DNA from 3 places in the Paenibacillus sp. Marseille-P2973 genome. Region 1 is predicted to be linked to each of the others. Evidence: riboswitches for the same ligand, from Rfam matches in the RefSeq annotation. Region 1 holds a riboswitch; each other region holds the start of a gene.
The links. A riboswitch is a leader RNA that binds a small molecule or an ion and turns the genes downstream of it on or off. The one in region 1 is predicted to bind thiamine pyrophosphate.
Positions count from the first base shown of each region.

Region 2: another riboswitch for thiamine pyrophosphate. It lies ahead of KB559_RS17680 (ECF transporter S component); the one in region 1 lies ahead of tenA (thiaminase II).
Region 3: another riboswitch for thiamine pyrophosphate. It lies ahead of KB559_RS12260 (ABC transporter substrate-binding protein); the one in region 1 lies ahead of tenA (thiaminase II).

Region 1 covers NZ_JAGQEH010000007.1:63,951-74,786, reverse strand. Annotated here, with positions in the region: gene KB559_RS15435 (5-methyltetrahydropteroyltriglutamate--homocysteine S-methyltransferase) at 1-710, shown strand, start outside; gene KB559_RS15430 (glycoside hydrolase family 2 protein) at 838-2,721, shown strand; gene KB559_RS15425 (MFS transporter) at 2,708-4,018, shown strand; gene KB559_RS15420 (DUF2804 domain-containing protein) at 4,051-5,082, shown strand; gene KB559_RS15415 (sensor histidine kinase) at 5,182-6,447, shown strand; gene KB559_RS15410 (hypothetical protein) at 6,524-6,871, shown strand; TPP riboswitch at 6,945-7,051, shown strand; gene tenA (thiaminase II) at 7,165-7,851, shown strand; gene thiM (hydroxyethylthiazole kinase) at 7,917-8,759, shown strand; gene thiD (bifunctional hydroxymethylpyrimidine kinase/phosphomethylpyrimidine kinase) at 8,756-9,694, shown strand; gene thiE (thiamine phosphate synthase) at 9,694-10,365, shown strand.
Region 2 covers NZ_JAGQEH010000009.1:113,185-124,020, reverse strand. Annotated here, with positions in the region: gene pdxR (MocR-like pyridoxine biosynthesis transcription factor PdxR) at 1-1,218, shown strand, start outside; gene KB559_RS17695 (helix-turn-helix domain-containing protein) at 1,495-2,280, shown strand; gene KB559_RS17690 (hypothetical protein) at 2,760-3,641, shown strand; gene asd (archaetidylserine decarboxylase) at 3,655-4,449, opposite strand; TPP riboswitch at 4,606-4,717, shown strand; gene KB559_RS17680 (ECF transporter S component) at 4,826-5,458, shown strand; gene KB559_RS17675 (ABC transporter ATP-binding protein) at 5,461-7,065, shown strand; gene KB559_RS17670 (energy-coupling factor transporter transmembrane component T family protein) at 7,062-7,874, shown strand; gene KB559_RS17665 (YheC/YheD family endospore coat-associated protein) at 7,945-9,048, opposite strand; gene KB559_RS17660 (glycosyltransferase family 4 protein) at 9,546-10,730, shown strand.
Region 3 covers NZ_JAGQEH010000005.1:31,373-42,208, forward strand. Annotated here, with positions in the region: gene KB559_RS12235 (ABC transporter ATP-binding protein) at 1-825, opposite strand, end outside; gene KB559_RS12240 (sensor histidine kinase) at 1,024-2,175, shown strand; gene KB559_RS12245 (response regulator) at 2,208-2,870, shown strand; gene KB559_RS12250 (cold-shock protein) at 2,977-3,186, opposite strand; gene KB559_RS12255 (cold-shock protein) at 3,316-3,516, opposite strand; TPP riboswitch at 3,747-3,857, shown strand; gene KB559_RS12260 (ABC transporter substrate-binding protein) at 4,039-5,049, shown strand; gene KB559_RS12265 (thiamine-binding protein) at 5,120-5,413, shown strand; gene KB559_RS12270 (ABC transporter permease) at 5,410-6,180, shown strand; gene KB559_RS12275 (ABC transporter ATP-binding protein) at 6,198-7,013, shown strand; gene KB559_RS12280 (HD-GYP domain-containing protein) at 7,068-7,682, opposite strand; gene KB559_RS12285 (TatD family hydrolase) at 7,875-8,708, shown strand; gene KB559_RS12290 (DUF2087 domain-containing protein) at 9,472-10,065, shown strand; gene KB559_RS12295 (carbohydrate-binding protein) at 10,185-10,836, opposite strand, start outside.

The DNA of each region.
Region 1 (10,836 bases):
GCCAGACGATTCCGGCGCCAGCGCAGTTCCTGGCGGAGCTGCTCCGTCCAGAGAACAAGGCAAGTACGGACAAGTATTATAGCAGCACCGACGAGTTGGCGAGAGATACCGCTCAGGCTTATCATAAGGCGATTCTTGCTTTTTATGAGGAAGGATGCCGCAACATTCAACTGGATGATTGCACATGGGGCATGCTCTGTGACCGGGAATTCGCTAAAACGATGCAGGGTGCGGGGGTGGATACGGCCGAAATCGCGAAGCTGTATGCCCGCGTAAATCAGGAGGCGGTTGAGGGATTGCCGTCCGACCTGGTCGTAACGACCCATGTATGCCGCGGCAATTACTACTCCACCTGGGCTTCGTCTGGCGGATATGAGCCGGTTGCGGAAACGTTGTTCGGAATACAGCATATCGACGGCTATTATCTTGAATTCGATACAGAGCGGGCCGGGGATTTTACACCGCTGAAAGAGCTAAAGGATCAACAGGTCGTCTTGGGATTGTTCTCTTCCAAAACAGGAGTGCTGGAGGACAAGGATGTCATTGTCGCCCGCATTAAAGAAGCAGCGGAAATTGTGGGCTTGGACCAAATTTGCCTCAGCCCGCAGTGCGGATTTGCCTCTACGGAGGAAGGTAATCTGTTGACGGAGGAAGAACAGTGGCGGAAGCTGGCCTTCATCAAGGAAATTGCCGAGGAAATATGGAGCTAGAGAATATAGTGAGAGCGGGATCCGGTGCATATCGGGTTCCGCTCTTTTTGCGAGGAATTCATGGATTATCAAAACAATAAATATAGATTAGAATTGCTATTATGCAAGGCAGAAAAGGAGGGATGACATGCAACGGACGGAACAGTCCGGCTGGAAAGCCGGAGCAGGGCTGAAGACCCGATGGGGGCGCCAGGTCGACCCGCAGCGAGTGCTTCCGGAATACCCGCGGCCTCAAATGGTCAGGGACGAGTGGATGAATTTGAACGGGCTTTGGGAATATGCGATCACTCCCAGGGCGAAAGGGAGCGGTACACCGGACTTGTGGGACGGTCTAATTCTGGTTCCATTTCCGGTAGAGTCGGCTCTGTCAGGGGTGCAGCAACCGCTGGGTCCCGGGGAATTGTTGTGGTACAGGAGAACATTTTCCGTGCCGGACAATTGGAAAGGGCGAAGGCTGCTGCTGCATTTTGGGGCGGTGGACTGGGAAACGGAAATCTGGGTCAACGGGCGTAAAGCCGGAGAACATACCGGAGGTTACACCCCATTTTCCCTGGATATTACCGAGCATTTGAATGCAGGAAATGCGGAGCGGAGTCAAGAGCAAGAGATTATTGTTCGGGTCTGGGATCCGACGGACACGTTCGGGCAAGAACGCGGCAAGCAGGCTTTGAATCCCAAGGGGCTGTTCTATACGGCCGTCTCGGGGATTTGGCAGACTGTATGGCTTGAGCCGGTTCCCGAAGCGCATATCGCCTCCTTTCGGCTGGTGCCCGACCTGGCGGACGGGGAGTTGTCCGTATTTATACATATTGATTCTGCGAATGGTGGATCCGATTCCGCACATAACCGCATTGAGGCGATAGCTTATGCGGATGGCGAAATCGCCGCAACCGGGGGTAGTCCGGTTGGCGGGGAACTGAAGCTTTATTTTTCGAAAATGAAGTTATGGAGCCCGGACAACCCGTTTCTGTACGATCTAACCGTCCAATTGCATGCGGAAGACGGAAGCACGCTCGATACGATACAAAGTTACTTTGCGATGCGGGATTTCCGTGTCGGGAAGGATAAGGCCGGCGCAGTCAGACTGCTCCTGAACGGGGAGCCGCTGTTCCAGCATGGTGTCCTGGACCAAGGGTATTGGCCTGACGGTTTATATACCGCTCCGAGTGACGAGGCACTGGCTTATGATGTCGAAACCGTGAAGAGGCTCGGCTTCAACATGGTGCGGAAGCATATTAAAATCGAACCCGCCAGGTGGTACTATCATTGCGACCGGCTCGGACTGATTGTTTGGCAGGACATGATTAACGGCGGCGGGGGCTGGAACCATTTGCATCATTTCATCCTCCCTAATTTTGTAAGCGCAATCAAAGTGAAAGACGACAAGTATAAGGCCTTGGGCAGGTCGGAAACCTCAAACCGCGACAACTATCGCAAGGAATTAAAAGAGATGGTGGACGCATTGTACAATGTCCCGTGCATCGGGGTGTGGGTTCCGTTCAATGAAGCCTGGGGACAATTCGATGCCGCGGACATTGCGGAATGGCTCAAGGCCTATGACCCGTCCCGTCCGGTGGACCATGCCAGCGGCTGGCATGATCAAGAGGCGGGCGATTTCAAGAGCGTGCATATCTATTTTCGCAAGCTGAAAATGCCGAAGAAGTCCGGCGGCCGCGCGGTCGTGATTTCCGAATATGGGGGCTACAGTCTGATGGAGGAGGCGCATGTGTGGCGGGAAGGCAAAGGCTTCGGATATAGGAAGTTCAAGAGCCGGGAAGCGCTGAACGCCGCTTATGCCTCACTGATCAAGAAGCAATTGAAACCATTGCTCAATCAGGGGGTAGCCGCTGCCGTCTATACCCAACTGACCGATGTCGAGACCGAACTAAACGGAATTCTGACCTATGACCGGGAAATCGTCAAGCTGGACGAAGGGTTGCTGAATGAGCTTCATGACGATTTGCTGAACGAGCTGCGTAACGACATGATGGAAGGGGTTGAGGTTTATTAAAAACGGGGGCATTTCGTCAAAAAATTGGACATTGATCTGGATTCTTGGCATGGCGGGGCAGGTTTGCTGGAACATCGAAAATTCCTGGTTCAACACCTTTGTTTATGCCAAAATCGCCAAAGATCCGTCCATTATTTCATGGATGGTCGGCATCAGCGCGATCGTATCTACGCTGACCACCTTCTTGATCGGGACCTGGGGGGACCGGGCCGGAAAGAGGAAGCCGTTTATCGCCGTCGGTTATATTTGCTGGGGTGTATTTACGATGGTTTTTGGAGCGACGGAGTTTATCCCCAAAAATCCCTTGATCATCGCCATCGTCGTCATCGTAGCCGCCGATGCCGTCATGAGCTTCTTCGGCTCGACCGGTTATGATGCCGGATACAATCCCTGGACTACGGACATTTCAAATGTGCATAACCGGGGCAAGCTCGGCGCGGCTTTTGCCGCCATGCCGGTGCTGGCTACGATATTCGGGGCCGTCGTATCCGGAATGCTGGTGGATGCCCTTGATTTCTTTCCCTTTTTTACGATGATGGGCGGTATGGTAACGGTGACGGGGATACTCGCGCTGTTCATGTTGAAGGATGACCCGGGTTTGAAGGCAAGGAAGCTGGAAGGCGGCTACTGGCGCCAGTTTGCCGGAGTGTTCCGGGTACGTACGGTGCTGGAGAATAAGGAATTATTTTGGGTGTTCGTGATTAACGCCGTGTTCTTTACCGCTTTTAATGTCTATTTCCCCTACATTACTATCTATCTTAACAACTACCTCAACATGAGCTACTCTCTTTCCGGCGCTTTACAGGGCATCGGGCTCGTGGCCGCCATATTCCTGACGTTGCCGGCTGCCGGATTCATCAAACGAGGCAAGCTCGCCTCCGTCATCCTGTTTGCCGTGCTGGCCAATGTTACAGGATTGCTTATCATTTCCCGGTTTTCCAGTCATTTCGTGCTGTTGATCGGGATTTTCGGAGCCGGAATCGGCTATGTCCTGATGATGCAAACGGTGACCGCCTGGGTCAAAAATTTGTACCCCGAGCAGCAACGGGGGCAATTTGAAGGGATCAGAATGGTGTTTGCCGTCTGTCTGCCCATGGTGATCGGGCCTTTGCTTTCGGGATTCGTGATCACGCAATACGGAGTACACAGGGTTATTGATGGAGTTTCAGGCATGGTGCCGACCGAAACGCTCTTTCTTGTATCGGCGCTGGTGACGATTCTTACGGTATTGCCGTTAATCCCGGCGGGGAGATTCGCCAAGATGCGACTGCAGTCGGATGCTTCGGAACCAAAATAGAATCATACTCATATGGAGGTGCGGCTAAAGCTATGCAACAAAACTATCAACATCAGATCGTTACGCCGGGGGACCTGCTTGACGGCAACGGCTCTCTTTTGCAGAAGGGATATTCGACACAGGCCGTGCTGAATTATAACCGTTCCGGAATTAAGGTACCACCCTGGAAAATCAAAGAATGGGATTTCTATCAGGTGTCCAATGACGATTACTGTCTGCAGCTTACGATCGGACATGTATCTTATGCAGGCAGTATTGCGGTGAAGCTGTTTGAATTTGCTACCGGAAAGCATTATGAGGTTTCCCGGATGCTTGCCTTGCCGTTTAACCGTTTGCGTATGCCGCTATCCGCCGAAGAAGGGGATCTGACCTACAGCCGGAAAGATATGTTCATGCAATTTCAGGTGTACGAAGGCGGAAGAAGACTGATTTGCCGGGCCGGCGGCGGCGGGAACCTGCCGAGGATGGAGGTCGACGTCGCCCTGTCCCAGCCCGACAAAACGTCGCTCGTCATCGCCACGCCTTTTGACGAGCATCGCTCCTATTTTTATTACAACCATAAGATTAATTGCATGCCTGCTACAGGCTCTGTAAAGGTTGACGGTAAGGAGTATCGTTTTGAGCCGGATTCTTCCTTTGGGCTGCTGGATTGGGGTAGAGGGGTATGGCCGTTCCGTCACGAATGGTTTTGGGGAAACGGCAGCTGCTATGTGGACGGGAAACGCTTTGGCTTCAACATTGGCCATGGCTTCGGCAACACGTCGGCAGCCACGGAAAATATGCTGTTCTATGACGGAAAGGCCCATAAGCTGGGCCGGGTCATCTATGATTTGCCTGCCGGCGGCTATATGTCCAAGAAAAGAATTACGAGCGATGACGGAAGATTCGAGATGGAGTTCACGCCGATTTATGACCAGCAGACGGCGACGAAGCTGTTGTTCGTGGACAATAAATGCCATCAGTTGTTCGGTACGTTTACGGGAAAAGCCGTGCTCGACGACGGTCGGGTCCTGGAAATTAAGGAGATGGTAGCGTTTATCGAACATGCGGTAAATAATTGGTGATTTGCTTGGTTAAGCCGGGAATTAAAGGGTTTAAAGATAGTAGGATGGAATTATTATACAACTAAATTTTAATGTCCTGGAAATGAAGGGTGACTGCGGATGACCATTGTAAAGGAAATAATACTCCAGTTATTTTTTGCCCTTATGCCCTTTCTGATGTTCAATGTTTATTACCGGGATTCGCCCCGGAATTACTCGCGGAAATTCATTATAATTACTACTGCGATCTGCTTGTTCTTCTCCATGACCTTCGGGGCAAGCGCAGTGACCGGGTACTATTATGACATAAGGTATGTGTTTCTCTTCTTCGGACTCATTTTCGGCGGCTTGCCTGCAGGTCTCATTCTGCTGCTGGAATTTGTACTGTACCGTTTGTACTTGGGCGGCGACGGGATGGGAATTGCGATGGTGATCATGTTGATCATCTTTCCCCTATCCTTGGCTTTACGTCGGATGTACTTGGCTGCCAGGCAAAAAGTGCCCGTCGTATTATTGGCGGGCTTCATTTTCTTCTTCGTACCGCTCCTGTTCGTCTATTTGTATAATCCGGATCCTATCGAAAATAATCTGTTGTTTCATATATTTGTTGTTCCGGTCCAGAACTTTATCGGCAATTGGCTGCTGATTTCGTTGTTTCAAAAGGCAGTGAAGGATAAGGAGCTGTTTATCGAATACGCGCAAAATGAAAAAGTCTTGGTGATTAGCCAGGTAGCCGCATCGCTGGTTCATGAGGTACGCAACCCGCTCACTGCGGTAAAGGGGTTCCTCAAGCTGATTCGCGAATCCTCGCTGGAACGGGATAAAGTCAATCGTTACATAGATATTTGCGTTAGCGAAATGGAACGTACCGAATATATACTCTCGGAGTATCTTTCCATCTCAAAGCCCTTGACGGATCATCAAGAATCGACCGATCTGTCGAACCTGTTGAAAATAACGGTGGAAGTGATGCGCCCTTATGCGAATATGAACAATGTCGCGCTGGAAGGGCAGATCCCGGAAGGCCAGATATGGATTCTGGCCAATCCCGAGAAAATCAAACAGATACTTATGAATATGATCAAGAACGCGATTGAAGCCTGCTACGACTCCACGGAGGGAAGGGTGACCCTGGAACTGGGGGCAGTTGGCGGAGAAGCCGTGTTGACGATAGAAGACAATGGGATCGGGATGACGAAGGACCAAATCGAGAAGTTGGGCTCTGTTTTTTTCTCCACCAAGGCCAGAGGGACGGGGCTTGGCCTTACGTTCTCCTATCAGGCGATTCAGGCAATTGGGGGAACAGTATCCTTGAAGAGCGTCCACCGGGGAGGGACCCGGTTTACGATCACCTTGCCCTTGCATGAACGGGCGGAAGCCAAGTGAATAAGGTTTAGCGGCCGGCTGGCCTAAAATCGCACGCTTCGGCATATCCATGGGATATAAAGGAGCGTGAGAATTTTTGGACAAGATCGTGGAACGTTATTATGAGGTAAAACAGCAGCAGAAAGAGCTGGACCGGGAATTGGGGGAGCTTCGCCAAGCCATTCTGGATTACTGCCGGGATCAGGATACGACCGGTCTGGATCTCGAAAGCCATAAGGTAACGCTCGTCCTGCAAAACCGGAGGGAATACGATGAGAACCGGTTGTACGAAGCCCTGCCCGACCTCGAGCTTTGGCGAATGCTGTCCAAGCCGGATTCCGGTAAAATCGCGAGCTTGGTCAAATTAAAGGTCATTTCGGAAGAGAAGATCAAAGACACTTATGCGATCAAGAATGTTACCCTGCTGCAGGTGGATAAGAAGTAATTAAAGAGTCTTCCCTCGCGACGTGTTTGACAAATCTTGTAAGCCTGGGGTACAGTATGTATCAATAGAATAGGAAATCCACTAGGGGAGCCGTTAAACGGCTGAGACAAGAGACGAATTCTTGGACCCTTTGAACCTGATCTAGTTCGTACTAGCGTAGGGAAGTGGAGCCGGCCCTTCAAAGGCGATACGTATGTTCGTATTATATTGCAGATGAAGCCGCTCCGTTTCCGGGGCGGTTTTTTTGGTATGCGGATTCCTATTCTAAAACTATTTACCGGAGGTGGGCGTTGGTGAACTTTACCGAGGAGGTACGCCGGGAGGCGGATGGTCTGTTCGACGCGATCTATGAGCATCCTTTTGTCCGCGGAATTGCGGAAGGAAAGCTGGAAAGGGAGCAGCTGATCCATTATGTCAAACAGGATTATGAATATTTGAATGCGTATATGCGAATTTACGGGATCGCGATTTCGAAATGCACGCGGCGGGAAGATATTGAAATGTTTAATGAGCAGATTGGCTTTATTTTGCACAGCGAGGTTCATCCGCATCAAAATTTCTGCACCGCTGCGGGGGTGACATATGAGCAAATGCAGGGCTATCCGCTTGCTCCTTCCGCGCACCATTACATCAAACATATGCTGACGGTTGCCCATGAAGGAAGTCTTGGCGAAATGCTGGCGGCGCTGCTGCCATGCCCTTGGACATACCTGGAAATCGGCCAAAGGCTGATCGAGGAAGTCCGGCCAGAGCCGTCTCATCCCTTCTATGACTGGATTCAATTTTATGGGGGGCTCGCGGGTGATACCACGGTGAAGCTGCGCAAACAGGTGGATTTATGGGCGGAAGAGGCCGGCGCGGCGGAGCGGGAGCGCATGAAGGAGCATTTTATGCATAGCTGCCAACTGGAATACCTGTTCTGGGACATGGCATATAAGCAGGAAGAATGGCCCGTTCCGATGCGGGCGGCGGTGTTTTGAGCCGGGCAGACTTTATTTTCTTTTTCAAATCTATCTATTTCATAAAGAAAGGTTGATTGAACAATATGAGTATGCTGGAAAGAGAACTGTCCTCACTTCTTGCCAAATTGCAAAAGACGAAACCGCTCGTTCATAACATGACCAATGTAGTCGTGACCAATTTTACGGCCAACGGGCTTTACGCGCTGGGAGCCTCTCCCGTTATGGCTTACGCACCGGAAGAGGTCGCCGACATGGCGAAAGTCGCGGGCGCGGTAGTGCTGAATATCGGAACGCTGAACAGCGACCTTGTGGAGGCGATGATCATCGCCGGGCGTTCGGCCAACGAGAACGGCGTTCCCGTGCTGCTTGATCCGGTCGGGGCCGGGGCAACGAGATTCCGGACGGAATCCTCGCTGCGGATCATGCGTGAGGTGCGGGTTTCGCTGGTGCGGGGAAATGCGGCCGAGATTGCGCATCTCATCGGCGAGACCCGCGAGATCAAAGGCGTGGACGCCGGTGACAGCGGAAGCTACGACAACGCCATCCTGGCGGTCCGGGCCGCCCAGGAGTTGGGAACGGTTGTAGCCATCACCGGGCGGGAGGATGTGATCACCGACGGGAAGCTGTGCCGGGTGATCAGCGGCGGCGACGCGCTGATGACGCAGGTAACCGGCACGGGATGCCTGTTGACGTCGGTGTTGGGCGCTTTTGCGGCGGTCGAGGAGGACTTGCTGCTCGCCGGGACGGCCGGGCTGGCCTTCTATGGCACGGCGGCTGCCCGCGCCGCCGAGCGAACGGCCGCCTTCGGCCCTGGCAGCTTCCAGACCGCCTTCCTGGATGAGCTCGCGAAGCTGCATCCGCATTCGCTGAAGGGCTACGCCTCCGTCCGGGAAATCCAGGCGGCGACGGCCGGGGGCCTGGTGTGACCCGCCACGGCCTTGCCAAGGCGCTGACGGTCGCCGGATCGGACAGCGGCGGCGGAGCCGGGATTCAGGCCGACCTCAAAACGTTTCAGGAACTGAACGTTTACGGCATGTCGGCCATCACGGCGGTCACCGTGCAGAACACGCTCGGTGTCAGCGGGGTCTACCCGCTGCCGGCCTCAGCGGCAGCGGAGCAGATCCGGGCTGTCGGCAGCGATCTCGGCGTCGATGCCGTGAAGACCGGCATGTTGTTTAACGCCGACATCATTCATGCCGTTGCCGAAGAGGTCCGGCGCTTCCGCTGGGAACGCCTCGTCGTCGATCCGGTGATGATCGCGAAGGGCGGGGCTGAGCTGCTTCAGCAAGAAGCGGTGCACGCGCTGGAGAAGGACCTGCTTCCGCTGGCCTTGGCGGTTACGCCGAACATCCCGGAGGCGGAGGCACTCTCCGGCGTGACGATCCGCACGATGCAGGACCGGAAGAAGGCCGCTGAGATCATCAGCGCCATGGGGCCCAAGCTGGTCGTGATCAAGGGCGGTCATGATGAAGCCGGGGGTGGAAGCGACAGCGGAGCGGACGGAGCGGATGGAGAAACAGCCGAGGAAACCAGCGGTGACTATGCCGGAAAGATCGGACCGGGGGAACCGCCTGAGGTAGAAGGGCGCGGCGGCGGGATCGTAACGGACCTGCTGTACGACGGCAAGTCCTTTACGGAACTGACCGGCAAAAGGATTTCCACCCTACATACGCATGGTACCGGCTGTACCTTCTCCGCTGCGCTGACCGCGTGTCTCGCCAAGGGCATGGCACCGCTGGAAGCGGTGAAGCTGGCGAGAGACTTTATTCAGGCAGCGATCGAGGATAGCCTGGAGCTTGGCCATGGCCACGGTCCGACCAATCATTGGGCCTACCGCCGACGGCAGGGAGGGGCTGGCTGATGGCAGAGGGAAGGATTTCCGCTGATCAAATGCGCGAATATTTGCGGATGTATCTGGTTATCGGCAGCGTCAACTGTCAGGAGTATCCGCTTCGGGTACTGGAAGAAGCGCTGGCCGGCGGCGTCACGCTGGTGCAGTTCCGCGAGAAGGGCCCCGGCTCGCTTGCCGGAGAAGCGCGGCTGGCGCTGGCGCTTCAAATGCAGGCGGCCTGCGGCCGCGCCGGGGTTCCGTTCATCATCAACGATGATGTGGACTTGGCCCTTCGGATCGGGGCCGACGGAGTCCACATCGGACAGGATGATGAGGACCCGGCAAGGGTCCGCGCTCGCATCGGGAACCGATTGCTCGGCGTATCGGCGCACACGGCCGAAGAGGCCCGGCTCGCGGCCAGCCAAGGCGCGGATTATCTCGGCATCGGCCCGATCTATCCGACCGTGTCCAAAGACGACGCCCATGCGGTGCAGGGGCCGGAAATTCTCCGCGAGCTTCGCGGCGTTGGAATTGACCTGCCCCTAGTCGGCATAGGCGGAATTACCGCCGCCCGCGCCGGCGAAGTCATTGCCGCGGGCGCCGATGGCGTCGCCGTGATATCCGCGGTGACGGGAAGGCCGCTCGGCGGGATCAAAGCGGCGGTGAAAGAGATCATCGGCCAAATGGAATGTTTGAAGTAGGATTGATCTGAAAGTCTAACGAACCAGGAACGCTTATTTGGCCTAAATCCAGTAATTTGAAATTATAACGAACCCCAGTAACGTTATTGTGGTACAAATGGAGCCGTTTTGCCTCTAATGTACTCCATAGCGAAGTTGGGGTTCGTTAGATTTATTTTGTGCTCTTTTTCCTGAAATAAGCCTCCTGAGGTTCGTGAAGGAGAGGAAGATTGTCATAGAGCATGATTGTTTCGAATAAGCCCTTAGTCCTAAGGTTGATAGTGTGAGTCTGGAGACTTTGGCGGAGTTGATGGCCGAAGTTTTTTTCTTTTATGCCAAACGGCTTAGAAGCCAGGTACCAAAATGAAGATTTTTCAAGTTTGATCCTATGGATGGTAGAGATTGGGTCGGAAATCGGGTAGTATATTTGGTAAATAGTTCAATTTACTGTGCGGAAATATATATACTTTTTTTTGAAAATGGAGGAATCGT
Region 2 (10,836 bases), on a different contig from region 1:
GTAATGCGGCCCAGTGCAGAGCCCGGCGGGGAGGCGGCGGATATCTGCTTGTCCCCCTGGGGGACAAGAGTGATGGAGCAGGCGCCGCCGGATGATCCGGGAAGTGGCGAGCCGGAGAGCGGTCCCGCGGGCGGCGTCATTTCGTTCAAGGACGCCGGACCATCGGCGTCCGCATTTCCGCACGCCGAGTGGAAGAGCGCGCTCGCCTGGGCCGCCCGGGAGAAGCGCGGCCCAGGCGGCGGACCCGCCGCGGACACGGCGGCGGGCGATCCGGAGCTGCGCGGCGCCATCGCAGCGTACTTGCGGCGCAGCCGCGGCATAGCGGCAGATGCGGAGCAAATCTGCCTGTTCAATGGCTCGATGCAGGCGATTATGCTGCTCACCCAGCTGCTGCTGGGTGAGGGCGAGCAGGCCGTGCTGGAGGACCCGTGTTACCACGGGATCTCCAAGGCGGTGGCCGCCTGCGGAGGGATCGCCGTCCCCGGGACGGTGGACGGGGACGGCATCATCCCGCGCGATTGGGACGCGCGGGTGCTGTTTGTAACCCCCGGTCGCCAGTTCCCGACCGGGGCGGTGCTCTCGCCTGAGCGGCGGCAGGAGCTGCTGGCGTGGGCCGCGGCGCGGAATGCCGTCATCGTCGAGGACGACTATGACACGGAATTCCGCTGGGGCGGCCGCCCGCTGGAGCCGCTCAAGGCGCTGGACCGCGATGAGCGCGTCGTCTATATCGGCTCGTTCTCGAAGACGATGTTCGCCTCATTGCGCATCGGTTATGCCGTGCTGCCCCGCAGCCTGGTCCCGCCGGTCCTGCTGGCCAAAGGGCTTTACGAGCCGGTGCCCCCGGCCCGGCTGGAGCAGCGGGCGCTGGCCCGCTTCATGCGCCGGGGCGATTACGAGCGGCATCTGCGCCGGATGCGCAGAATTTACAGCGCGAAGCAGGAGTTGTTCCGCCGCACGCTGGAGGCGGAAGTCCCTGGTTTATTCGCGCTTAAGCAGGCGGATGCGGGCCTGTTGTTGTTTGCGGATTGGCGGCATTCGCCGGAGGAATATGCGGCTTTTAAGAAGGCGGCCCGGAATCGTGGCGTGCAATTTAGGGACGGTGACGTTTACCGGTTGACCCCCGGCCCGCCTGCCGCTTGCTTCAGCCTTTCCCATCTGGAAGACGACCAAATCATAGAAGGCGTATTTCGAATGGCTCTTGCGTGGAAGGATATTTAAGAAATTTGCGAATAGGAGTATAATCGAAATAATACTTGCTGTATTTTTATGCAGGTATCATTCAAATTCTAAGAGTGCGAGTTCAAAAAGTCAGGTTTTCAGGACCAAGAAGGTTGGATGAAGCTAGGGACTGAGTAGCGGAGCGTACATAAGGTACGTGAGCAACGGAAGGCCCGGCTGAATTCAAGATTCGACGTCGAATCCGCTTCATGATCTGCTACGTCGTGGAAAGATGACTTTTTGAACAACCTCTAATAGTCTTCAGGAGGTAAGGAGATGCTCCATATATCCCCGTCCTCGTTCATTTTGAAGCCGGCCTTTGCCAAGATCGTATGCGAACCAGGTTGGAAATGGCATAAGCGGGAAAAAGCGCTGCAAAACTACGATTTATTCTATGTATGGAGCGGCGAAGGTACGGTGGTTTTGAACGATCAACCCATTCAGGTCGGCCCGGGAAGCTGTTTTTTGTTCCGCAAGGGCGATCATACGAGCGCTACGCATAATCCGCAGCGTCCGTTAGTTTTAACTTATATTCATTTTGACGTCGACGAGCCTGTCACCGAGGTACCTTCATCTTACCGGAAGCTGGAGGATAGGCTGGATTTTGAATACATGCTTTCGCGTTATGTCCGGCTGTTTTTGGTTAAGGCGTACGGAGCCGAAGAGGAAGCGCGCCTCATTTTAAAGCAGCTGCTGATTTATTTACTCCGGGAAGAACGGGAAGTGCCCCGGGAGAAAAAAGTAAGCCATCAACTGAACGAAGTGATTCAAGAGGTGGCGAATTATTGCTCGCAGCACCCGGGGCTGCCGCATAAAGTGGAAGATTTAGCGGCGCGTGCCGGATTGTCGCCAAGATATTTCTCGATTAAGTTCAAGGAAATTATCGGGTTATCCGTGCAATCCTACATTATCAAGACCCGGATCGACCGGGCCCAGCATCTGCTTTTGCACGCCGGCATGAACGTTACCGAGGTGGCCGACGCGCTTGGATACCGTGATATTTTCTTTTTCAGCCGTCAGTTCAAGCAGTATACCGGAAAAAGTCCGTCCGAAATTCGCTGATTCTTGTTTCACCTTTATTCTTGGCGGGTAATTGTTTTTTATAGCCGAGGTCCGGGAGGAGGTGTACAGCAATGAGTAAGAGACGGCGGATGCGCAGCAGAGCATGTTCAGTACCGGGAAGCGGTATTTTTCGTTACCGTTTTCGTCGGCCAAGACGGTCCGACCGGGATGATGAAACCTGGTTTTAAGCCGATTGGCTGGGATATGATATGTCATTTCCAACATTAATTTCATGCGCCGGGAATTACGATTCCGGTGTTCAAATAAGATATGATTGATAAAGACGGTCGATCGGAGCTTGCTCTGGACGGCTGTTTTTTTATGGGGTTATTTAGAGGCGGCTGTCCTTCCGACTTTGGTCCAGGAGGAATCTGGTCTGCAGCCAGTGTTCATTTATCCTCCGGTGGATTACGATAGTAGCATCGATTTATATGAGCGCACAAGAATACATAGAGAACCCCATATGAGGAGGACAAAGAATGAATACAAAATATAAACCGTTAGCGATTGCGGCGGCGACAGCAGTATTGGTTATGCTTACCGCTTGTTCGGGAGCGAACGAAAAAGCGAAGGAAATCGCCGAAGCGGCGACAGGGGCGATCGGGCAAACGGTAGAAAAAACCGTCGACGGTCAGGTAGAAAGACTGAAGGAAAACGGAACGACGCTGGAGCTTTCGGCTTCGACACAAGGCGATTCGGCTTCAAAGCTTACGCTGGATAACAGTGTTGGAAATGTGGAGATTCAGGGGACGAAGGGAAACGAAGTTACGGTAAAAGCGAAGATTTGGGCGCACAAGAGCACCTTCCGTAAGGTTGATCTGCAAGAAGTGCTTGATCAGGCGGCCGTATCCATCACCCCTGAAGGAGAAGGGCTTATCGTATCTACACATGCGAAGGACGATCCGGACCGAAGTCTTTGGGAGTGGGCAAAAGAGAAATACAATTATTCCGAGTTCAGCATTGATTACACGATCGGTCTTCCCGAACATATTACCGATTTCCGGGTGACCAACAATGTCGGAGACATCACTCTTACCGGGCTGAGCGGAAGCTATGATGTTGATAATGACGTAGGCCGAATTGTAATTGTGGATGCGGGAATTACGGGTGAATCGAAGGTGAACACCTCAACGGGCAGTATCGAGCTTAGCATAGGACGGATGGAGAGCGGCGGGAATTTATATGTTAATGCGGATATTGGAAGCATTGAAGCCACGCTGGCCGATTCGGTGAACTGCGATCTGGAAACGAATGCCGATATCGGCGGGGTTGATGGGGCACCGAAAGGCAAGAGCAAGCGGGGAGACGGAGGTCCGCTTCTGTCGCTGAACGCATCCGTAGGGGCCATTACCGTAAAGTAACTGGCCCCTCGGGTTATTTGGAAGGCGGGTAGAAGCGCCCCAGGAGTTCGCCCATCTTGACCTTTTGGCCGACGGCGTGCTCCGGGGACGGCTCGAAGGTGCCGTTCTCGGTCAAGAGCACCACTGTGGAGCCAAATTCGAAGTAGGCCAGATCGTCGCCTTGATTCCATATCTCGGCTTGATCGTCGGTATAGCGGATGCTGCTTACGTTCATCGCTCCGACCTTGACCACGGCAATCTCTCCGCGTTCATGCGATATGTAGGTTATCAACCTCTCGTTGCGGCTGAGCACGTATTTCATATTCCGCATGCTGAAATCATTGACGGGATACACACGGCCTTTAATATGCTCGCTTTCCACCAAGGTACCGGCTACGGGAGCGTGAATCCGATGATAGTCGGTCGGGCTCAGATAAAGGACAAAGGCATATCCATGCTCATAGGTCTGCGCATGCGGTGAATGGTTAAGCAAATCTTTCAGGGTGTAATCCTGGCCTTTGACATTCAGAATCGTGCCCGACCGGATTTCCCCCATAAAAGTAATGAGCGCATCGACCGGACTGATCAACCCGCCTTCCAGCTGAGCAATCGGCCGCATGCCGCTCTTTAGTTTTCTCGTAAAAAATTGGTTTAGCGTACGGTATTCTTTCAATTCCATCTCTGCCTCATGCAGCGGAATACCGTATGATTTTGCGAACCAAGGAATTAAATAGCGGCTCGCTTGCGAATGCGAGAACCGGCCCATTAGCCTGGAAATCCACTTTCGGGAGGTCAGTTCTGTCATCCATTTCATCCAGTTTGCGGCCAAGTCGTATCCCCCTAACACCATGATCAACGGGACAATAATCCCTTTTCCACTTCCGCTAATATTGACATAGAATAGGCTTGAAATCAACTGCGAAAGTGCCTTCTTGTTTTTTTGCTTGATTATTTGGAAGGTTCTAGAGTATATTTATTCCAATCGCATAAGGGATACGGGGGCTTGAGTGAATCAGGCTGAGATGGCAGCTTAACCCGCTGCAGACCGTTAATCTGAACTGGATAATGCCAGCGTAGAGAATCTAACGTTCCGGAATGCATGTTTATTACTCATGCTTTTCTCCCGTGGACCTAGCAACCGTCTGAGCTTATTCAGCCGGTTTTTTTGCGTCCAAACCACTATTTAGTCAAAAGGAGGATTTATCATGCAAGAGAGTTTGAATCAAGGAAATGGCCCTGGGGCGCCTATTCCCGCCCAGAGAAGGGGTCTGAAGCTGAGCGACATTCTGGTGACGATACTGGTATCGCTTGTGCTCGGAGTAATCTATCACTTCTGGTCTTCCGTCTACAAGCTGTTTTCCCCATTGTTCTTTCAAGCGGACGAACTGGTCTACGGCATGTGGTTTATTGCTGCAACCCTCGTCTTTCTGCTGATTCGAAAACCCGGTGTAGCTGTTCTGGCCGAAGTGGCGGCGGCCCACGTGGAGATTTTGTTCGGGAGCGAATGGGGGATTCAACTGGTGCTATACAGTGTGCTCCAGGGGTTAGGAGCTGAGCTCGTGTTCGCTTTGTTCCGTTACCGTAAATTTTCCGGCTCCGTGGCTGCTCTGGCGGGAGTCGGCGCCTCCGTGGGCTCTCTGATCCCCGATATTTATTACGGTTACGTCGCTGACTATAGCACTTGGATGCTCATTGCCAAATACTCGATGCGTGCAGTCAGCTCCGCTTTGATTGCCGGTTATCTGGCCTATGCTTTGGCTAAGGCGGTAGAAGCGACCGGCGTCACCTCGCTGCTTCGGCCCGTTGCGGCGAAGGATTACGCCGCATTGGAAGATTAACGATGGATCTTTTGCGGAACAACGCCACAGCATCAAGTACATACACGGAATTCAATACGGCTGCGGCGGTTCGGGATTTACGTCTCAAATATCCTGAGACGGACTCCTTTGTGTTTAAAGATCTCTCCTTCTCGGTCAGGCGCGGAGAGAGACTGCTGCTGCTTGGGCCAAGCGGCAGCGGAAAGTCAACGCTGCTGCAGGTGCTTGCGGGCATCATTCCGGGGCTAGTGGAGGTGCCTATGAGGAGCTCGGAGCAAGTGATTCCCCCATCGTGGGGAATGCTGTTCCAAGATCCAGATACTCAGTTTTGCATGCCTTTTGTTGATGAGGAACTGGCCTTTGTGCTGGAGAATCGGGGAATTCCAAGAGAGGAAATGCGACCGCGGATGGTAGATGCTCTAGAACAAGTCGGGCTTCATCTGCCGGAGATTCATCTTCCGATTGATTCGTTGTCCCAGGGAATGAAGCAGCGGCTGGCCCTCGCTTCAATTCTGCTGATGGATCCGGAGGTACTGCTGCTTGACGAGCCTTCCGCTCTGTTGGATCCAGAGGGGCGAAGGCAAATCTGGGAGGCAGTTTCCCGGGTGGCCGAGGGAAGGACACTCATTATTGTCGAGCACCGGATCGAGGAGGTGCTTGATCTGGGGCTGGTGGATCGGGTAGCCTTGTTCGGCCCCCAGGGACAATTGTTGGGGCAAGGGGCTCCGGAGGAGTTGTTTGTCCGCTGCCAAACGGAATTGGAGGAATACGGGATCTGGCATCCCGGCGTCTGGGATCGTTTTCGGGCATCGGAAGGCCAAGCACAGGAAGCGGAAAAGGGGATCATGCCTTGGGCCAATTCCACCCGGCTGACTGCCGGGGAACCATTACTCCGGCCGGTTATCGAGCTTTCCGAGTTCCAAGGCTTTCGCGGGGACCGCACGGTTATTCAGATCGAGCGGGCTGAAGTGTACCCCGGGGATTTCATTGCGGTTACGGGCCCGAACGGGGCCGGAAAAAGCTCGCTCCTGCTTGCGCTGATGGGACTGCTTCCCTCCGAGGGAAGCTATCTTCTATGCGGTGAACGGTTCGACGGAAAGAAGACTCGAACCCGGCAAATCCTGGCGCTGTCGAAAAAAATAGGATTCGTCTTTCAAAATCCCGAATTTCAGTTTGTCGAGAACCGGGTCGACCGGGAAATCGGTTTTTCGTTAATAGAAGAAGGGTTCTCTTCGGAAGAGATTCAGCGGCGAGTAGATCATGCGCTGGACCAATTCGGTCTTGTCGGATTAGAGCTGCGTCATCCGTATCAATTATCGCTCGGACAGAAGCGGAGATTGAGCGTGGCGGGAGCAGCTGTCATGGAGAGACCGGTGCTGCTGCTTGACGAGCCGACGTTCGGGCAGGATGCCGTGAACACTTTTGCTATTTTGAATTTGTGCGAGGAAATGCGGCGTAGAGGAACAGCGGTCGTGATGGTAACCCACGAGGAACAGATTGCGGAAGCGGTAGCGACACGCCGATGGGAAGTCAGAGAGGGGACCCTGACCGATTGCGGATATACGAATCGGGGATCCTCACTTCCGCATAAAGTGTGCGAGACCGGCGCGGTAGAGGTATTGCTATGAAGAAATGGCTGAATCCTTCCTTTACGACATGGATGCACAGAGCCAATCCGGTACTTAAACTGGTGCTTGTCATCCTGCTCTTTTTCGTGGCTTTGTTTACGCATCGGCTTGATTTTATGTTCTACCAGGCGGTGATGTTCACGCTGCTGCTGTTCTGGCAAAGCGGATATGCCTTCTGGAAGGTGTTGTTGATCGTGCTGTCTTTCGGATTGGTGTTTATATCGTCTTCTTCGACGATGATCCTTTTCGGTAAAGGGGATGAAATGTGGTGGGAGTGGGGGTTGATCCGGATTACGGAGGAAAGCTTCTATCGCGGCATTCATATCGGGTTTAAATCCGTAACCTTTGCGTCGGAGGGGCTGTTGTTTGTTCTCACGACATCTTCTGTGGATTTGTTCTATGCTTTGATGCAGAAAGTAAAGCTTCCCCCCAAATATGCGTACAGCTTTATGGCCTCGATCCGGCTGCTACCGATGGTTTGGGAAGAATTCCTGATCCGGCGGAACGCCCTCCGTATCCGGGGAGCGCGGAGTCTGAAAGGGCCGCGGGGATGGTTTGCCGGCATCAAGATGTACGCGGTCCCGTTGCTGTCCCAGAGTATACGGAGAGCCCATCGCGTGGCGGTAGCGATGGAGGCGAAGGCTTTCAACGGGAACGGCCGGAGATCCTACTATTATCCTTCGCTATTCACGCGCTATGATCCGCTGGCCGCTGCGGTATTCGCAGCGGCAGTAGTATTGGCCCTGATGCTTAGCGACGTTTTCCCGCTGTTTCACATTGCGGATGTCAGGTATTCCGCCAATCCGTAATAAGCGTTCATCATGTATTCGCCATGTCAGGGCTTTTTCCGGTAAGACTTGTGTTTTTTGCTGTACAGAGTTATCCGCGAGGGCCTGAATGATGCTGCAGCAAATAGCGGGCAAAAGCCATAGGCTGCTGGTAGGTGTCAAACCATATTTCGTTCATGCCGGCTTTACGAAATCCGTAACGCTGGTCTCTGCCGTTGCATTCAATAATGTAAATCCGCCCGTCATTGGTAATTCCGATATCCATGCCCAGGTCGGCGAGCAGAGGCAACCGGCCGGACAGGTAAGCGGCGGCCGCAAGGGCTACAGTCTGGCTGTCCGCAAGGACGCGTGCTGCCGTGGATGGCGGAAATATGCGGCGGAATAACGAAGCTGCCGGAAAAGCGCTGCCTCCCTGGGCAAGATTGGAAAGGAAACGGCCGGGAGCGGAAACCTTGGCATATAGCCCCGTTACGCCCCAGTCTCCGGTCAGTCCCCGCTGAACGGTTACGCGGACGTCCAAGGGGCGGCCATCCGTTTCAGCCAGGGGCAGTCTTTCCTGTATCAAGTATGGAATTTGCGTGATTCTTCGCTTCACCCAGATTGGTAATGGAGTTCGCTTATCAAGACGGAGCGCCTTCCACCGGTCTACTGTCCGGCGTCCCTTGTAGAGCAGGCACCATCCCCGGTTGTCCAGCTTCAGGCGCATAATTCCGCGGCCAACCGAAGCGCTTGCCGGTTTGAGCAGCAAGTCGCTGTAGCGCTGCATCATCAGGTCAATATTTCCCGGCGTGGCGCGCAGGGAAGCAGGCAGATGATACGAGAGTCGGGGATGCTCAGCCAGCAGTCGGTGGATTTCATCTTTGCCATACCGGTTGTTGTGATTGTAAATGGTTATTCCCTGCTGCTGCAGGCCCCGGATTTTCCCCAGCGCGGACGGCGCTTTATAGATCGCACGATTATGAATAACCGGCGGGGTTTCAATGAGCGCTTTCCTGAATCTATCGTTTTCTTTCAGGTAAACGAGACTTTTGCCGGATTCGGGATGGATATCATCCAGACGCAGATAACAAGGTTTGAGATCGTATCGGGCGGCGGCTTCTTCGTAGAAGGGTAGAGCCTCCTGACCGGTTCTGCCTTTCCCTGCTCCCTGGTGTGCTTTGGCGTTTAACAGAATACCGACATAATCGGGCGGCATGTTCCTCCCTCCTTCTGCAAGTCTGAAATCTCCTTTGACCTTGTTGTGGCTCCCTTTAATTTATGTTGTTCGTCCCGATTCAGCATGGACGGATGAGGGAAGTCAACAGCCTGATTTGACTTAGCAGGGTAATTCGTAATTCCACATACTTCGGGCCGGAGAATTCCGGCTTTTTTTGTGCCTGCCTTTTATAGCGATTGTTAAGAGAAAACTATGGTTTGATGTTCGTACACTTTAAAAAATAAGTCACACCGGATACGCTCGCATCGTATAACTACAATATAAGTGCGTGTTCAAAAAGTTAGGTTTTTAGGACCAAGAAGGTTGGATGAAGCTAGGGGCTGAGTAGCGGAGCGTACATGAGGTACGTGAGCAACGGAAGGCCCGGCTGAATTCAAGATTCGATGCCGAGTTCTCATCATGATCAGCTTCGTCGTGGAAAGATGACTTTTTGAACAACCTCTATAAGAAAATGGAGGCAAGGAGGGAGTATTCCCGTGAGTTTCCGTAAAGTAGCGGTGGTCACCCCAGGATCGTTCGTGATTCCTTCGGGGAGGAGCAGCTCGGTGGAGCGTGTCATTGAAAAGATGGTTCCGCTGGCCTCAGACAGGCTTGATATTCGGATCTTTGGCAGAATCGGGAAGGATCCGGCTTCCCCGCAGGGGCTTGGAGGTGTTCCCTGCTTGAGAGTGCCGGGCGGGAGTTCCTATTTTCCATCGGTACTTCGCCATCTAAGGTCCTGGCGGCCCGATGCGGTCGATGTCCATAATCGGCCTCTTCTGGCTTACCGGATCAAGCAGAGGTTGCCCGGTTCGGAAGTGTTCTTGTCCCTTCACTCTACGACGTTTATCCAATCGGGAGACTTTCCGGACCGGAGCGGATCAGAGAAGCTCCGCACGCTTGACGGTATTATTGTGAACAGCGAGTTTCTGCGCAAGGAGCTGCTGCGACGTTTCCCAGGCCTTTCGGTTCCGGTGGAGGTGAATCATCTCGGGGTGAGTCCGGAGGATTTCGTGCCGCGATGGACCCCCGCAGGCGAAGCGCTGCGTCGGGCGAGACTTCACGATTACGGCTGGAACGGGCGTAAAGTGGTTCTGTTTGTAGGAAGGCTGATTCCCGAAAAAGGGGTGCATGCCTTGCTTCAAGCAGTCCCGGCCGTTGTCCAAAGACATCCGGAGGCTCTCTTTTTAATTGTCGGCAGCGCTTTTTATGGAAGCTTGCGGGAAACCATGTATGTGCGCAGCTTGAAATCGCTGGCGGACTCTTGGCCGGAGCATGTCGTTTTTCAGCCGTTCACGCCATATCCCGGGGTAGCCGACTGCTACAATCTGGCCGATATGGTAGTCGTTCCGTCAGGCAAAGAAGAAGCTTTCGGCTTGGTCAATGTGGAAGCCATGGCGTCGGGCGTACCCGTGATAGCCTCCCGCGCCGGCGGTATCCCGGAAGTCGTTGAGCATGGACAATCGGGGGTGCTGCTGCCTGCGGAGCGCCTGAATGATGAATTGCCTGCTGCAATCATCCGGCTGCTGGACAATACGGAGCTTTGCAGAAGCATGGGCCTTGCCGGTGCTGAAAGTGCGCGCAGCCGCTTCCGCTGGCATCATGCGGCTGACCGATGGGTCCGCCTCATGACCAAACAGGGTAAAGAGCCTGTTACATCCGCCGCTTCACTATATCAGTAGTTGCAAGTTTATATGAATGTTTATGGCAGCGTCACCTCGTTGCCGATCGAGCAGAATGTTTGCGGGCTTTCGCCGCGACATTCTGCTTGTTTGCTAATTTGGGTGT
Region 3 (10,836 bases), on a different contig from region 1:
GTCCTGCAGATCGTTTTGGGACGAAGGCGTATACAGCTCCACATCGTTGCCCTCCTGCATAACCCGAGAGATCCGCGGATGCATCCGCAGTTCACCGATAACCTGATCGTTAATCCCAGTAGCCTTGATTTTGATTTTCTCCTCGTCGGCCACGCGTTCCCGCAGCTCTCCTTGGGTTCCGCACGCGATCACATGCCCCTGATCGACGATCGCCACCCGGTCGCAAATGGCGGACACTTCCTCCATATAATGACTTGTATAAATCACGGTGGACCCCAACCGGTTCAATTCCCGGACCGACTCCAGGATGTGATTACGGGACTGCGGGTCAATGCCAACAGTCGGTTCGTCCATAATGATCAGCTTGGGACGATGCATAATCGCGCAAGCGATATTCAGCCTTCGCTTCATGCCGCCGGAGAATGTCTTTGGCAATTCCTTTCCCCGATCCGCCAAGCCGACGAAGGCCAGCGATTCAGCGACGCGTTCCTTTAACTGCCGGCCTCGCAAGCCGTACAGCTTCCCGAAAAAGGCAACATTGTCGGCCACCGGCATTCCTTCGTATAACGCCAGATCCTGCGGCACAAGTCCGATTCTCCGCTTGACCTCGAGCACCTGCTCTTTAACGGAAATGCCGTCAACCCGAATTTCTCCCTGATCCATCCGCAGCAGCCCGACGATCATGTTGATCGCGGTGCTTTTGCCGGCCCCGTTCGGACCGAGCAGCCCGAAGATCTCCCCTTCTTCAATGGACAGATTCAAATGATCCACGGACAGTTTATCCCCATAACGTTTAATCACATCTTTCATCTCTACAAGAGCCATCGTTCTTCCCCGCCTTCCGTCTTCTTTTCCCAATTCCTGTATTCATTCTATCAAGATCCCTCCGCTTCCGAAGGTAGAGATGGTCATAACTTGCGGGTGACCATAGTCACCTCTTCTTGAAGAAAGGACTTTTACCGAAACGGTGTTGTGCTATAATGAATCCAGCTTTGCAGTACATAAGAAAAAAGGTTGGGGAATATGCCTAAACGAACCCTGCTGTCGCTGGCTTACGGAATCGCCCTGATTACCTGCTTCCTTCAGATTTACGAGCTCTCGCAACCCGGATACGGGCTGTATTTAATTCGGGTCTTATGCCTGTTGGGCCTCCTTGTGGCGGGCCAGATTTTTGTATTCGAAGCTCCGCTTGCGGTCCTTTCGGTCGTACAAATCATGTATATGGCCTGGTTCTGCAAGACTTATGGCGAATTGACCGATTTCGCTGCCGTCACTCCGGTGTTTCTATATATGCGGCTGCCGCACCCCTATTCCCGCTGGGTCTTATTCGGCTTTCACGTTGCCGCGCTTAACTATGCCGTTTACGGTCAGCCTCTCCCGTGGATTGCGGCCAGCAATCTTTTCCTTTTGATCACAGGGCTCCTTCTCGCTCTTCTCCGGAACTTCGCCACAAATAAACAATCGGCCGATACCCGGTACGACGATCTCCGCAAAAAGCATTACGAGCTGGATGAAACGAGAAACCGGCTGCTGCTTTTCACCAAGCAAGTGGAAGGAGCAGCGCAGGCGGAGGAACGAAACCGTATCTCCCGCCAGCTCCACGATGATGTAGGTCACCGTCTGATCCGGGCTAAAATGATGATGGAAGCGGCGCTTCAGATTATCCCGAAGGATCAGGACAAGGGAATGACTATGCTGCTGCAAATTCGCGATCAATTGACTTCCGGGCTGGACGAGATGAGAGCGGCGGTTCGGCGCATGAAGCTTCCCGAGGAAGTTTCGGGAATTCACGCCCTGGGACGCATGCTGGAAGAGGTCGGTCGGGAGACCGGGCTGCGGACCAATTTGACGGTGGAGGGAAATCCTTATGCCCTGTATCCGAGCCAGGAACTGATCCTGTACAAAAACGCCCGGGAAGCTGTCACCAATGCGCTGAAGCACGGACATCCCGAGTCCGTGAACATCGTCATCTCCTACAAAGATCGTGAAGTCTGCATGGCGGTTAGCAATGACGGCGCCCTGCCGGAGACGATGCCATCCGAGACGAAAGGCCTCGGGCTGACAGGTATGAAAGAGCGTTGCGCTTTGGCGGGCGGTCAGTTGGATATCTCTCTGAGCCCGTTCTTTACGATAACAACAAGACTGCCGGTTGTGCGGCATGAAGAGATAATATAATTCTCAATGGGGAGATCGGAGTGAAACGCCTTATGACGACAACGAATCTGACGGTTTTTATTGTGGACGACGACCCTTTCATCCGGGAGAGCCTGACCTTGTTGATCGGTCTGGATCCTGAAATCGAGGTGGCCGGTTCGGCCTCCAACGGAGCTGAGGCTGCTGAGATCATCGGGCGCGGGCCTTATCCGGATGTGGTGCTGATGGATATCCGCATGCCCGTCTGCGACGGGGTTGAAGGAACGAAGAAGATCAAAGCGTTGTCTGACGGCATTTCAGTACTGATACTGACGACCTTTGACGATGATGAATTTATTATTGAAGCGTTGCGGAATGGGGCCAGCGGATATTTACTCAAAAACATCCCTCCCGACCGGATCATTCAAGGTATCAAAACGGTACATAGCGGAAGCATGCTCATTCACCCGGATGTGGCGCGGAAATTGACGGGACTGTTGCGCCCCGCTCCTCCAGCTCCATCCGATGTCAAGCTGACCGAGGCGGGATTAACGACTGCGGAGCAAAATGTGGTTAGGCTGATTGCCGACGGCATGTCCAACAAGGAGATCGCCGGACAGTTGTTTTTAAGCGAGGGAACGGTCAAAAATTACGTCACCGATATTCTCGGCAAGCTCGGCGTCCGCGACCGGACGCAACTGGCCATCCTGTACTGGAAAACCAAGAGCGGGTCTTGATATTAGCGCTTAAAATTACATAAGAGTTCTATAAATTCAAAAAAGCTGCCCCCCTGTATTCCCCGGAGGCAGCTTTATTATGATTCATAGGCAAATCCGGACCGGTTTAACGGTCCACTTTCATGGAGTTGGTGTTGATAAGTTGCGGAAGCATCTTCGTTCCCTTCACCATTTCAGAGGAACACAGCGGACATACCGGAACATAGTCAAACGCAAAGTTATCCCTCATCCATCCGTTGCAATCCTCGCTCATGCAAGACCATACCGGCGTGTTCTCTTCAGGAATTTCTTCAATCGTTTTTTTACGGTAGTTCATGATTACCTCCTATAAAGTTCTTTTGCCCAAGCACCTCTATGAGTAACTAACCCCGGAAACCATCAACCGTATGCTTAAAAAAAACAAAAACTGCCCTTAACGCACGCGTTAAGAGCAGTTATGCCTGCATTACAGTTTTACGACGTTCTCGGCTTGCGGTCCGCGGTTGCCTTGAACAACGTTAAATTGTACACGTTGGCCTTCATCAAGCGTTTTGAAGCCTTCGCCTGTGATAGCGCTGAAATGAACGAATACGTCATTTCCGCCTTCAACTTCGATAAAGCCGAAGCCTTTCTCAGCGTTGAACCATTTTACTGTTCCTGTTTCCATGAAAGATTACCTCCTGTTTAAAGATTAACATGATCCTTTTTTACATAAAAAAATTCACATATTGAAAAAAGTTCATTTTAAAAATTGACACTCTTTTCAATATCTGAATATCACTTCTTAAAACTTCAATTGTTTTCATTATACTCTGCCGGAATGTAAAAAGCAAATCAAAACCAAGTTTGCTGGACAGAAAGTTGATGCCGGACTATAATGACTAGTGTAATCCGCAGTTTATAGTTCAGGGGAGCTGGAAATTGGCCGGCTGAGATTGTGTCCTCAAGACACTGACCCTTTAACCTGATCTGGGTAATGCCAGCGTAGGAAGAATGTTTAGCATGGAGCTTGTTTTTTCGTAGCCATGAACCTACGCGTCCCGATCCGGGGCGCTTTTTTTGTATCCGGATCCCAGAGGACGCTGCCGCCAACAGAGTGTTTTCAGGAATGCATTGAACGAGAAACTGCGGAAATTCCACATCCGAAAAGGAGAGAATTTCTGTGAAGCAAACAAAATGGACGCTGCTGATGCTGTGCGGACTTCTGATCGCGGCCTTGACGGCCTGCGGCCAAAGCGACGGCAAGGCAAACAAAGCGGCCGGAAACGAAGCAGCCTCATCCGGCAAGGAACCATCCAAATCCATGCAGGACGTTAAGATCGTCCTCGACTGGAGTCCCAACACGAACCACACCGGTCTTTATGTAGCCAAAGAACAGGGCTTTTATGAAGAAGAAGGACTGAACGTCGATATTCTCTTGCCAGGATCCGGCGGCGCAGACGCCATGGTAGCTTCCGGCGAAGTTCCCTTCGGCATCAGCTACCAGGAGGGCGTGACCCAGGGCCGCACTCAAGGCGTTCCGCTCGTTTCGATCGCCGCAGTCATTCAGCATAATACCTCGGGCTTTGCGGCTCCGGTAGACCGGGGCATCAAAACTCCTAAAGATTATGAAGGCAAAACCTATGGCGGCTGGGGCTCCCCTGTCGAGGAAGCGATCTTGAAATCGATTATGGACCAGACCGGGGCCGATGTCGGCAAAGTAAAATTCGTCAATATGGGCGAAGCCGATTATTTTACGGCGGTAAAACGGGATATCGATTTTGCCTGGATCTTTTATGCGTGGACGGGAATTGAAGCCGAATTGCGCGGCGAGCCGCTGGACATGCAATATGTTAAGGATTATACGGATAAACTGGATTATTATACCCCGGTTATCGTAACGAATGAAAAAACGGCCGCAAACGACCCTGAGCTGGTGAAGGCCTTTATGCGGGCCACTTCCAAGGGCTATGAGTACGCGATCGAGCATCCGGAGGAAGCCGCGGACATTCTGCTTAAGGCGGTTCCGGATTTGGACAAGGAACTGGTCCTGGCAAGCCAAAAATGGCTGAGCCCGAAATACCAGGATGACGCGGCCCGTTGGGGAGAACAGAAACGCGAAGTATGGCAGAACTACTCCGATTGGATGCATGAGCGGGGCTTGATCGAGAAAGAACTGGATACCGACAAGGCTTTTACCAACGAATTTCTGCCTGAGTAATATAAGAGGTTACTTTGAACTCGCACTATAAATGCCCTATTTTAAATAAAAGTCTGGAGGATGAACAATTATGCCAAACGCACTTCTCAGCATTCAAATCATTCCTAAAACACCGAACGGTGAAGACGTAATCCCTTATGTCGACCGCGCTATCGAGGTTATTCAAGCATCCGGCGTCAAGTATCAGGTCAATCCGCTGGAAACGACAATGGAAGGCGATCTGGAAGAACTTCTGGCCATCGTCAAGCAAATGAATGAAGCGGTAACGGAATTCGGCAGCAAGGGGATCATCTCGCAAATTAAAATCTCTTACAATCCGCAAGGCGTCAGCATGGACAAGCTGACCGAGAAATATCGTCCATGAAGCTCCGCCGACTCTGGAACAGCATATGGCCGCCCTTAGTGGCGGTCATCTTGCTTTTGGCCGTTTGGCAGGCGGCAACCTCCATTTTTCAAATTGAAAAATGGATCCTCCCCAGCCCCTCCGATATCGTCAGGGAGGCCACGGGCGGCGCGGCCGGCCTCTGGAAGCATACGATGGCTACGCTGCGGCTTATGCTGTTAGGCTTCGCCATCGGTACCGGAACCGGGCTTCTGGTAGCTTTTTCGCTTCATTATATTCCGTTCCTGAAATCGTCGCTTTATCCGTTGATCATCCTTAGTCAGAATATACCTACGATCGCGCTCGCTCCTCTGCTCATGATCTGGTTCGGATTCGGCATTCTTCCGAAGATTATCGTGATCACCCTGGTCTGCTTTTTTCCGGTGGCCGTCGCGGCCATGGACGGGCTGACCCGTACCGACCGCGTCATGCTGGATTATATGAGAATGGCGGGCGCGTCCAAAGGCCAGATATTCCGTAAACTTGAGGTGCCCCATGCTCTCCCTTCCATCCTATCCGGCGTCAAAATTGCAGCCACATACAGTGTCATGGGGGCCGTGATCGCCGAATGGATCGGAGCGGATAAAGGCATCGGATATTACATGATGCTGCAGAAATCATCTTTTCGCACGGACAAAATATTCGTGGCCATCACCATCATAGTAACCATCAGCCTTGCCATGTTTGCGCTGATCGCCCTGTTGGAAAAATGGCTGGTCCGTTATAAACCTCTGAAGGAAGACAAATAAAAAGGGGGCTTTCGCCAATGATGAATACCGAAAAATCCGCCTCCGTCTCGGGTACCGATACCGCCGCGCTGGAGATTCAGGGAATCAGCCTTGCTTTTCGTAAACGGCGCCAGCAGCTGCCGGTGCTGAACGACATTTCTTTGACCGTGCCAGTTGGAAAATTCGTTTCTATCATCGGTCCCTCCGGCTGCGGAAAGAGCACGCTATTCCATGTGATCGGGGGCCTGCTGGAGCCGGACCAAGGGGTCGTGCGCATGGGCGGGCGGGAAGTAACGGGTCAGCGCGGGCTTATCAGCTATGTACCGCAAAAACCGGCCCTGTTCCCTTGGCGGAATACGCTGGACAATGTACTGCTCGCCCGGGAAATTTCGGGTGACGCCAACGAAGCGGCCCGTGCGGAAGCCCGGGAGTGGCTGGTCCGGGCTGGTCTCGGCGGCTTCGAGAAGTCCTACCCGCACATGCTGTCGGGCGGCATGCAGCAGCGGGCTTCCTTCCTGCGCGGACTGCTCGCTCCGCAGGAAGTGATATGCCTCGACGAGCCGTTCAGCTCCCTGGACGAGCTGACGCGCAGCGATATGCAGCGCTGGCTGCTCGATCTGTGGGAAACAAGCCGGCGGTCCGTGCTTCTGATCACGCACAGTGTAGATGAAGCGCTGTTGCTATCCGATACGATCTATTTATTCTCCGGCCGTCCGGCTTCCGTGCTCCACCGGGTGGATGTGCCATTTGCCCGGCCCCGGAGTGAAGGCGTTATGGAGGACCCCGGATTCCTGGAGCTTAAACGCGAAATAAGCGCGCGAATGAAGGAAGAACAAAGTAACAAGCCAATCTGAGAGACGGTTTCCTCCGCCTCTTCGGATTGGCTTGTTACTTAAGCGTTCTCATTTTTACAAGGAGTAAATCTCCAACGTTTCTTCGGATAAGCCCATCATCGCATGAACGACATCCGGATCAAACTGGGTGCCTGCATGCCGGATTAGTTCCAGCCTGGCTTCGCTCAGCTTAAGTCTCCGGCGGTAGAGCTGGTTCGACGTCATCGAATCGAACGCGTCAATGACAGCACAGATACGTGCTCCCAGCGGAATTTCCTCTCCGGCAAGCCCGTCAGGATACCCTCTTCCGTCCCAGCGTTCATGGTGGTGCTTTACGATTTGCACAATTTCCGGACCGAATCCCGGATTGCTCTCCGCCATCGCTGCACCGATCACAGGATGCTGCTTAAGCGCTTCCCATTGAGCATGAGTCAACGGCTCACGCTGGGTAATCACTTCCCTCGGAATGAAGGTCTTCCCGATGTCGTGCAGGAAGCAACCTCTGACCAACTGCCCGGTCTCCCGTTCCGGCAATTTCAGCGGTACCGCTATCTTCTCAGCCAACATGGCGACTCTTGTCGAGTGGTAATAAATTTCCGGATGTTTGTCCAGCAGCGCCTTTAGCCATTTTCCGGCGTCCGGGTCCTGGTCCAATTTCAGTTGTTCTATGTATATAGTTGAAGCAGCCACCGGTCCTACCCCCTAATGCCCAAGTCTGACTTGTTTAGCTCTGTAATTCCAAAAATGTGGTAGTTTTGTAATGGAACTCTTTAACATTATAGGCCAAAAGTTAGAATTATGCATAGGTAAAAGTGACGAATTTTGATGAAAAAAGTAAAATAACCGAACTATCATCTTCCAGCATAGGAGTGAAATTAATTAATGGATTCTTTATTTTACGCCGCATCGGGGCCCCGCTCCGATGATCGCTTCCCTTTTATCGACGCTCATATCCATCTTGACCTTTACGAGGAGGCTGTCCAACATCGGCTTATTAAAGAAGCAGCCGAACTGGGAGCTGCGGCTTTGATAGGCGTGTCCATGGATCTGGCCTCTTCCCGGAAAAACCTCGAGCTCTCCGAACAATATCCGGGGCTTGTGATCCCCGCCTTCGGCTATCATCCGGAACAACCGGTCCCGTCGCCTACTGAAACGGAGGCTTTGTTGTCATGGATCGAGGAGAACGCCTCAAGCATGGCTGCCGTAGGTGAAATCGGCTTGCCTTATTACTCGCGATTGGAAGCGGAGGAACGGGGCGAAGCATTTGACCTTTCCCCGTATATCGAGTTACTCGAGCAGCTTCTACAGCTTGCGGGCAGACTTGGCAAACCCGTTGTGCTTCATGCCGTCTACGACGATGCGGACCTGGTGTGCGATCTACTGGATCGCCATGGGATTGAGAAGGCACACTTTCATTGGTTCAAGGGCCCGGAACATACAGTGCGCCGCATGGCTGAGCGCGGATATTTCGTCTCGTTCACGCCGGATTTGCTGTACGAGCCGGAGATCATGGATTTGGCGCGATATTACCCCGCCGAGCTCGTCATGGCGGAGACCGACGGTCCCTGGCCGTTCGAAGGACCGTTTACCGGTCAGCCTACGCACCCCGGCATGGTTCGTGAGGTGGCCGCGGCATGGGCTCGTCTGCATGGGATAACGGAGGCAGAGGGATCCCGTATCCTGTTTAATAACACACGGCGATTCTACGGGATATAGTGGCAGCTACGCTGCCGCAGTTTGTTGAAGGTTTAAAAAAGTGGGGGTTGGCCATTCTTGGGAATCGCTTCTTCTTCGGGGCCCTTAGTTTGTTTTAACGGACACAGCGGACCTTAACAGCTAAAAATCGGGGATTTTGATCGGCTAACGGACATGAGAGACGCTATTCTCCTTATTTAGGCTGCAATGTGCCAGATTTGGCCTAATTAAGGTCTCTGGTGTCCGTTAGAATTAAAATTAATGAAATTATGGCCAATTAAGGTCCCTCATGTCCGTTAGAGTTCGGCGGCTTAGCACACTTGGGGCACTTGGAGCACTTGGAGCACTTGGAGCACTTGGGGCACTTGGGGCACACAGCACACTTAGCTCACTGGGCTTACTTACCGCACTTACCGCACTCACCTCACTTACCTCACTTACCTCACTTACCTCACTTACCACACTTACCGCACTTACTGCTCTTACCACACTTACCACACTTACCACACTTACCGCACTTACCATACTTACCACATTTACCACACTTACCACATTTACCGCTCTTACCTCACTTACCTCACTTATCTCACTTGCCACGAATAGCCCACTTCGATCAAACTCTCGATTAAGCACCGCCATGCCGGAAATGGCAACCTTCCTATCAACAAATTAGCGTTCCCCTTCCCCCGACAGATCCTATTGACAACGAACTTCGCTCATGAAATAATTTGGTAACCATCTAATTAGTCTGTTATCAAATTTCAATATAAGGAGGGACCTCCCCATGCAGCTTGATAAAATCGTCCAGTTTCATAAAACAATCGGCGACGTCACCCGCATCCGGATCATCGCTTTGCTCAAGAACGGCCCGCTTCACGGCCAAGCGCTGGCCGGGAAACTGGGCGTCTCGCCTCCAACGATCACCCACCACATGGCGAAACTGCGCGAGACCGACCTGATTTACGAACGCCGGGACAAAAACACGATCTACTTTTATCTGAATGAAAAGAGTCTTGCCCTGCAAGCTCAAGCCATATTGAACATCGGAGTTAACAACGAGTCGGAGCCCGGTAATGATAATCTTGCGGCGAGTGAGAAAGCCTTGGAGAAAATGACGGTCATCCGTAACTTTTTCACCAAGGACGGCATGCTGAAGCACTTGCCTGCACAGCTCAAGAAAAAACGGTTTGTCCTCGAGCATCTAGTGCAAGGTTTGGAGCCGCATAAGAAATACACCGAGAAGGAAATCAACGAGTACATTAAAAAATACCACGAGGATTTTGCCACGATCCGCCGCGAATTCATTATGCATCATTATATGTACCGGGAAAACGGGATCTATGAATTAAATCCGCCGGAGCTGTGGGGCCGGTCCTGATCGCCCGTGAGTGCTGAGGCAACGGAAACAGGGTGTCCGTCATTATTTACGACGAAAAGGATCACAGAGCGGAGTAGCAAGCTCTTCGTGATCCTCCTCCTAATGTATTTTTCTATAACTTAGTGTACCTCGTAATTATGACCGTAGTTATTATCCCTATACGTTTGCCCGCCAGTTGTATAGGAAATTGCATATTTAACATTCCAAGCTCCCGGAACGTCGAAACTATATTTCCAGCCTTCCACACTATTCAAATTATTCAAGCGGCCGACATATGTGGCGTAGCCTTCATGAATCGTTGCCCAGTTATCCGTGGTATAAACAATCTTTACTGTTTTCGCCGGATTCAGGTTTTTCACATAGATATTGCCGCTGAATGTTCCATTATTCAGATTACTATCGGCGTTAAGCACATTTGGTTTCCCCAAAATGATGGATGTTAGAGGGTATGAATTATTCACTTCATTGTAATAATTCTCTGACCCGTTGTTATCCCAATAGGTCTGGTTATTCACTTCATATTTAATAGCGAATTTTATGAATTTCAGATTCTTCAACTCGGAATGATCTGCAGTAGAACCATTTGTGGAAATGCTGAAATGCCATTTCTCATGGCTTGCATCCGTCGGCCCGACATAATAAGCACTCGCATCATACCAGGTTGTGTTATCTGTTGTGTAGTGGACAGTCACTGTCTTTACGGGTCCCAGATTCGCCACCTCGATATTGCCGCTGAATCCGACATATCCAGGTTTATAAATAACACTGATG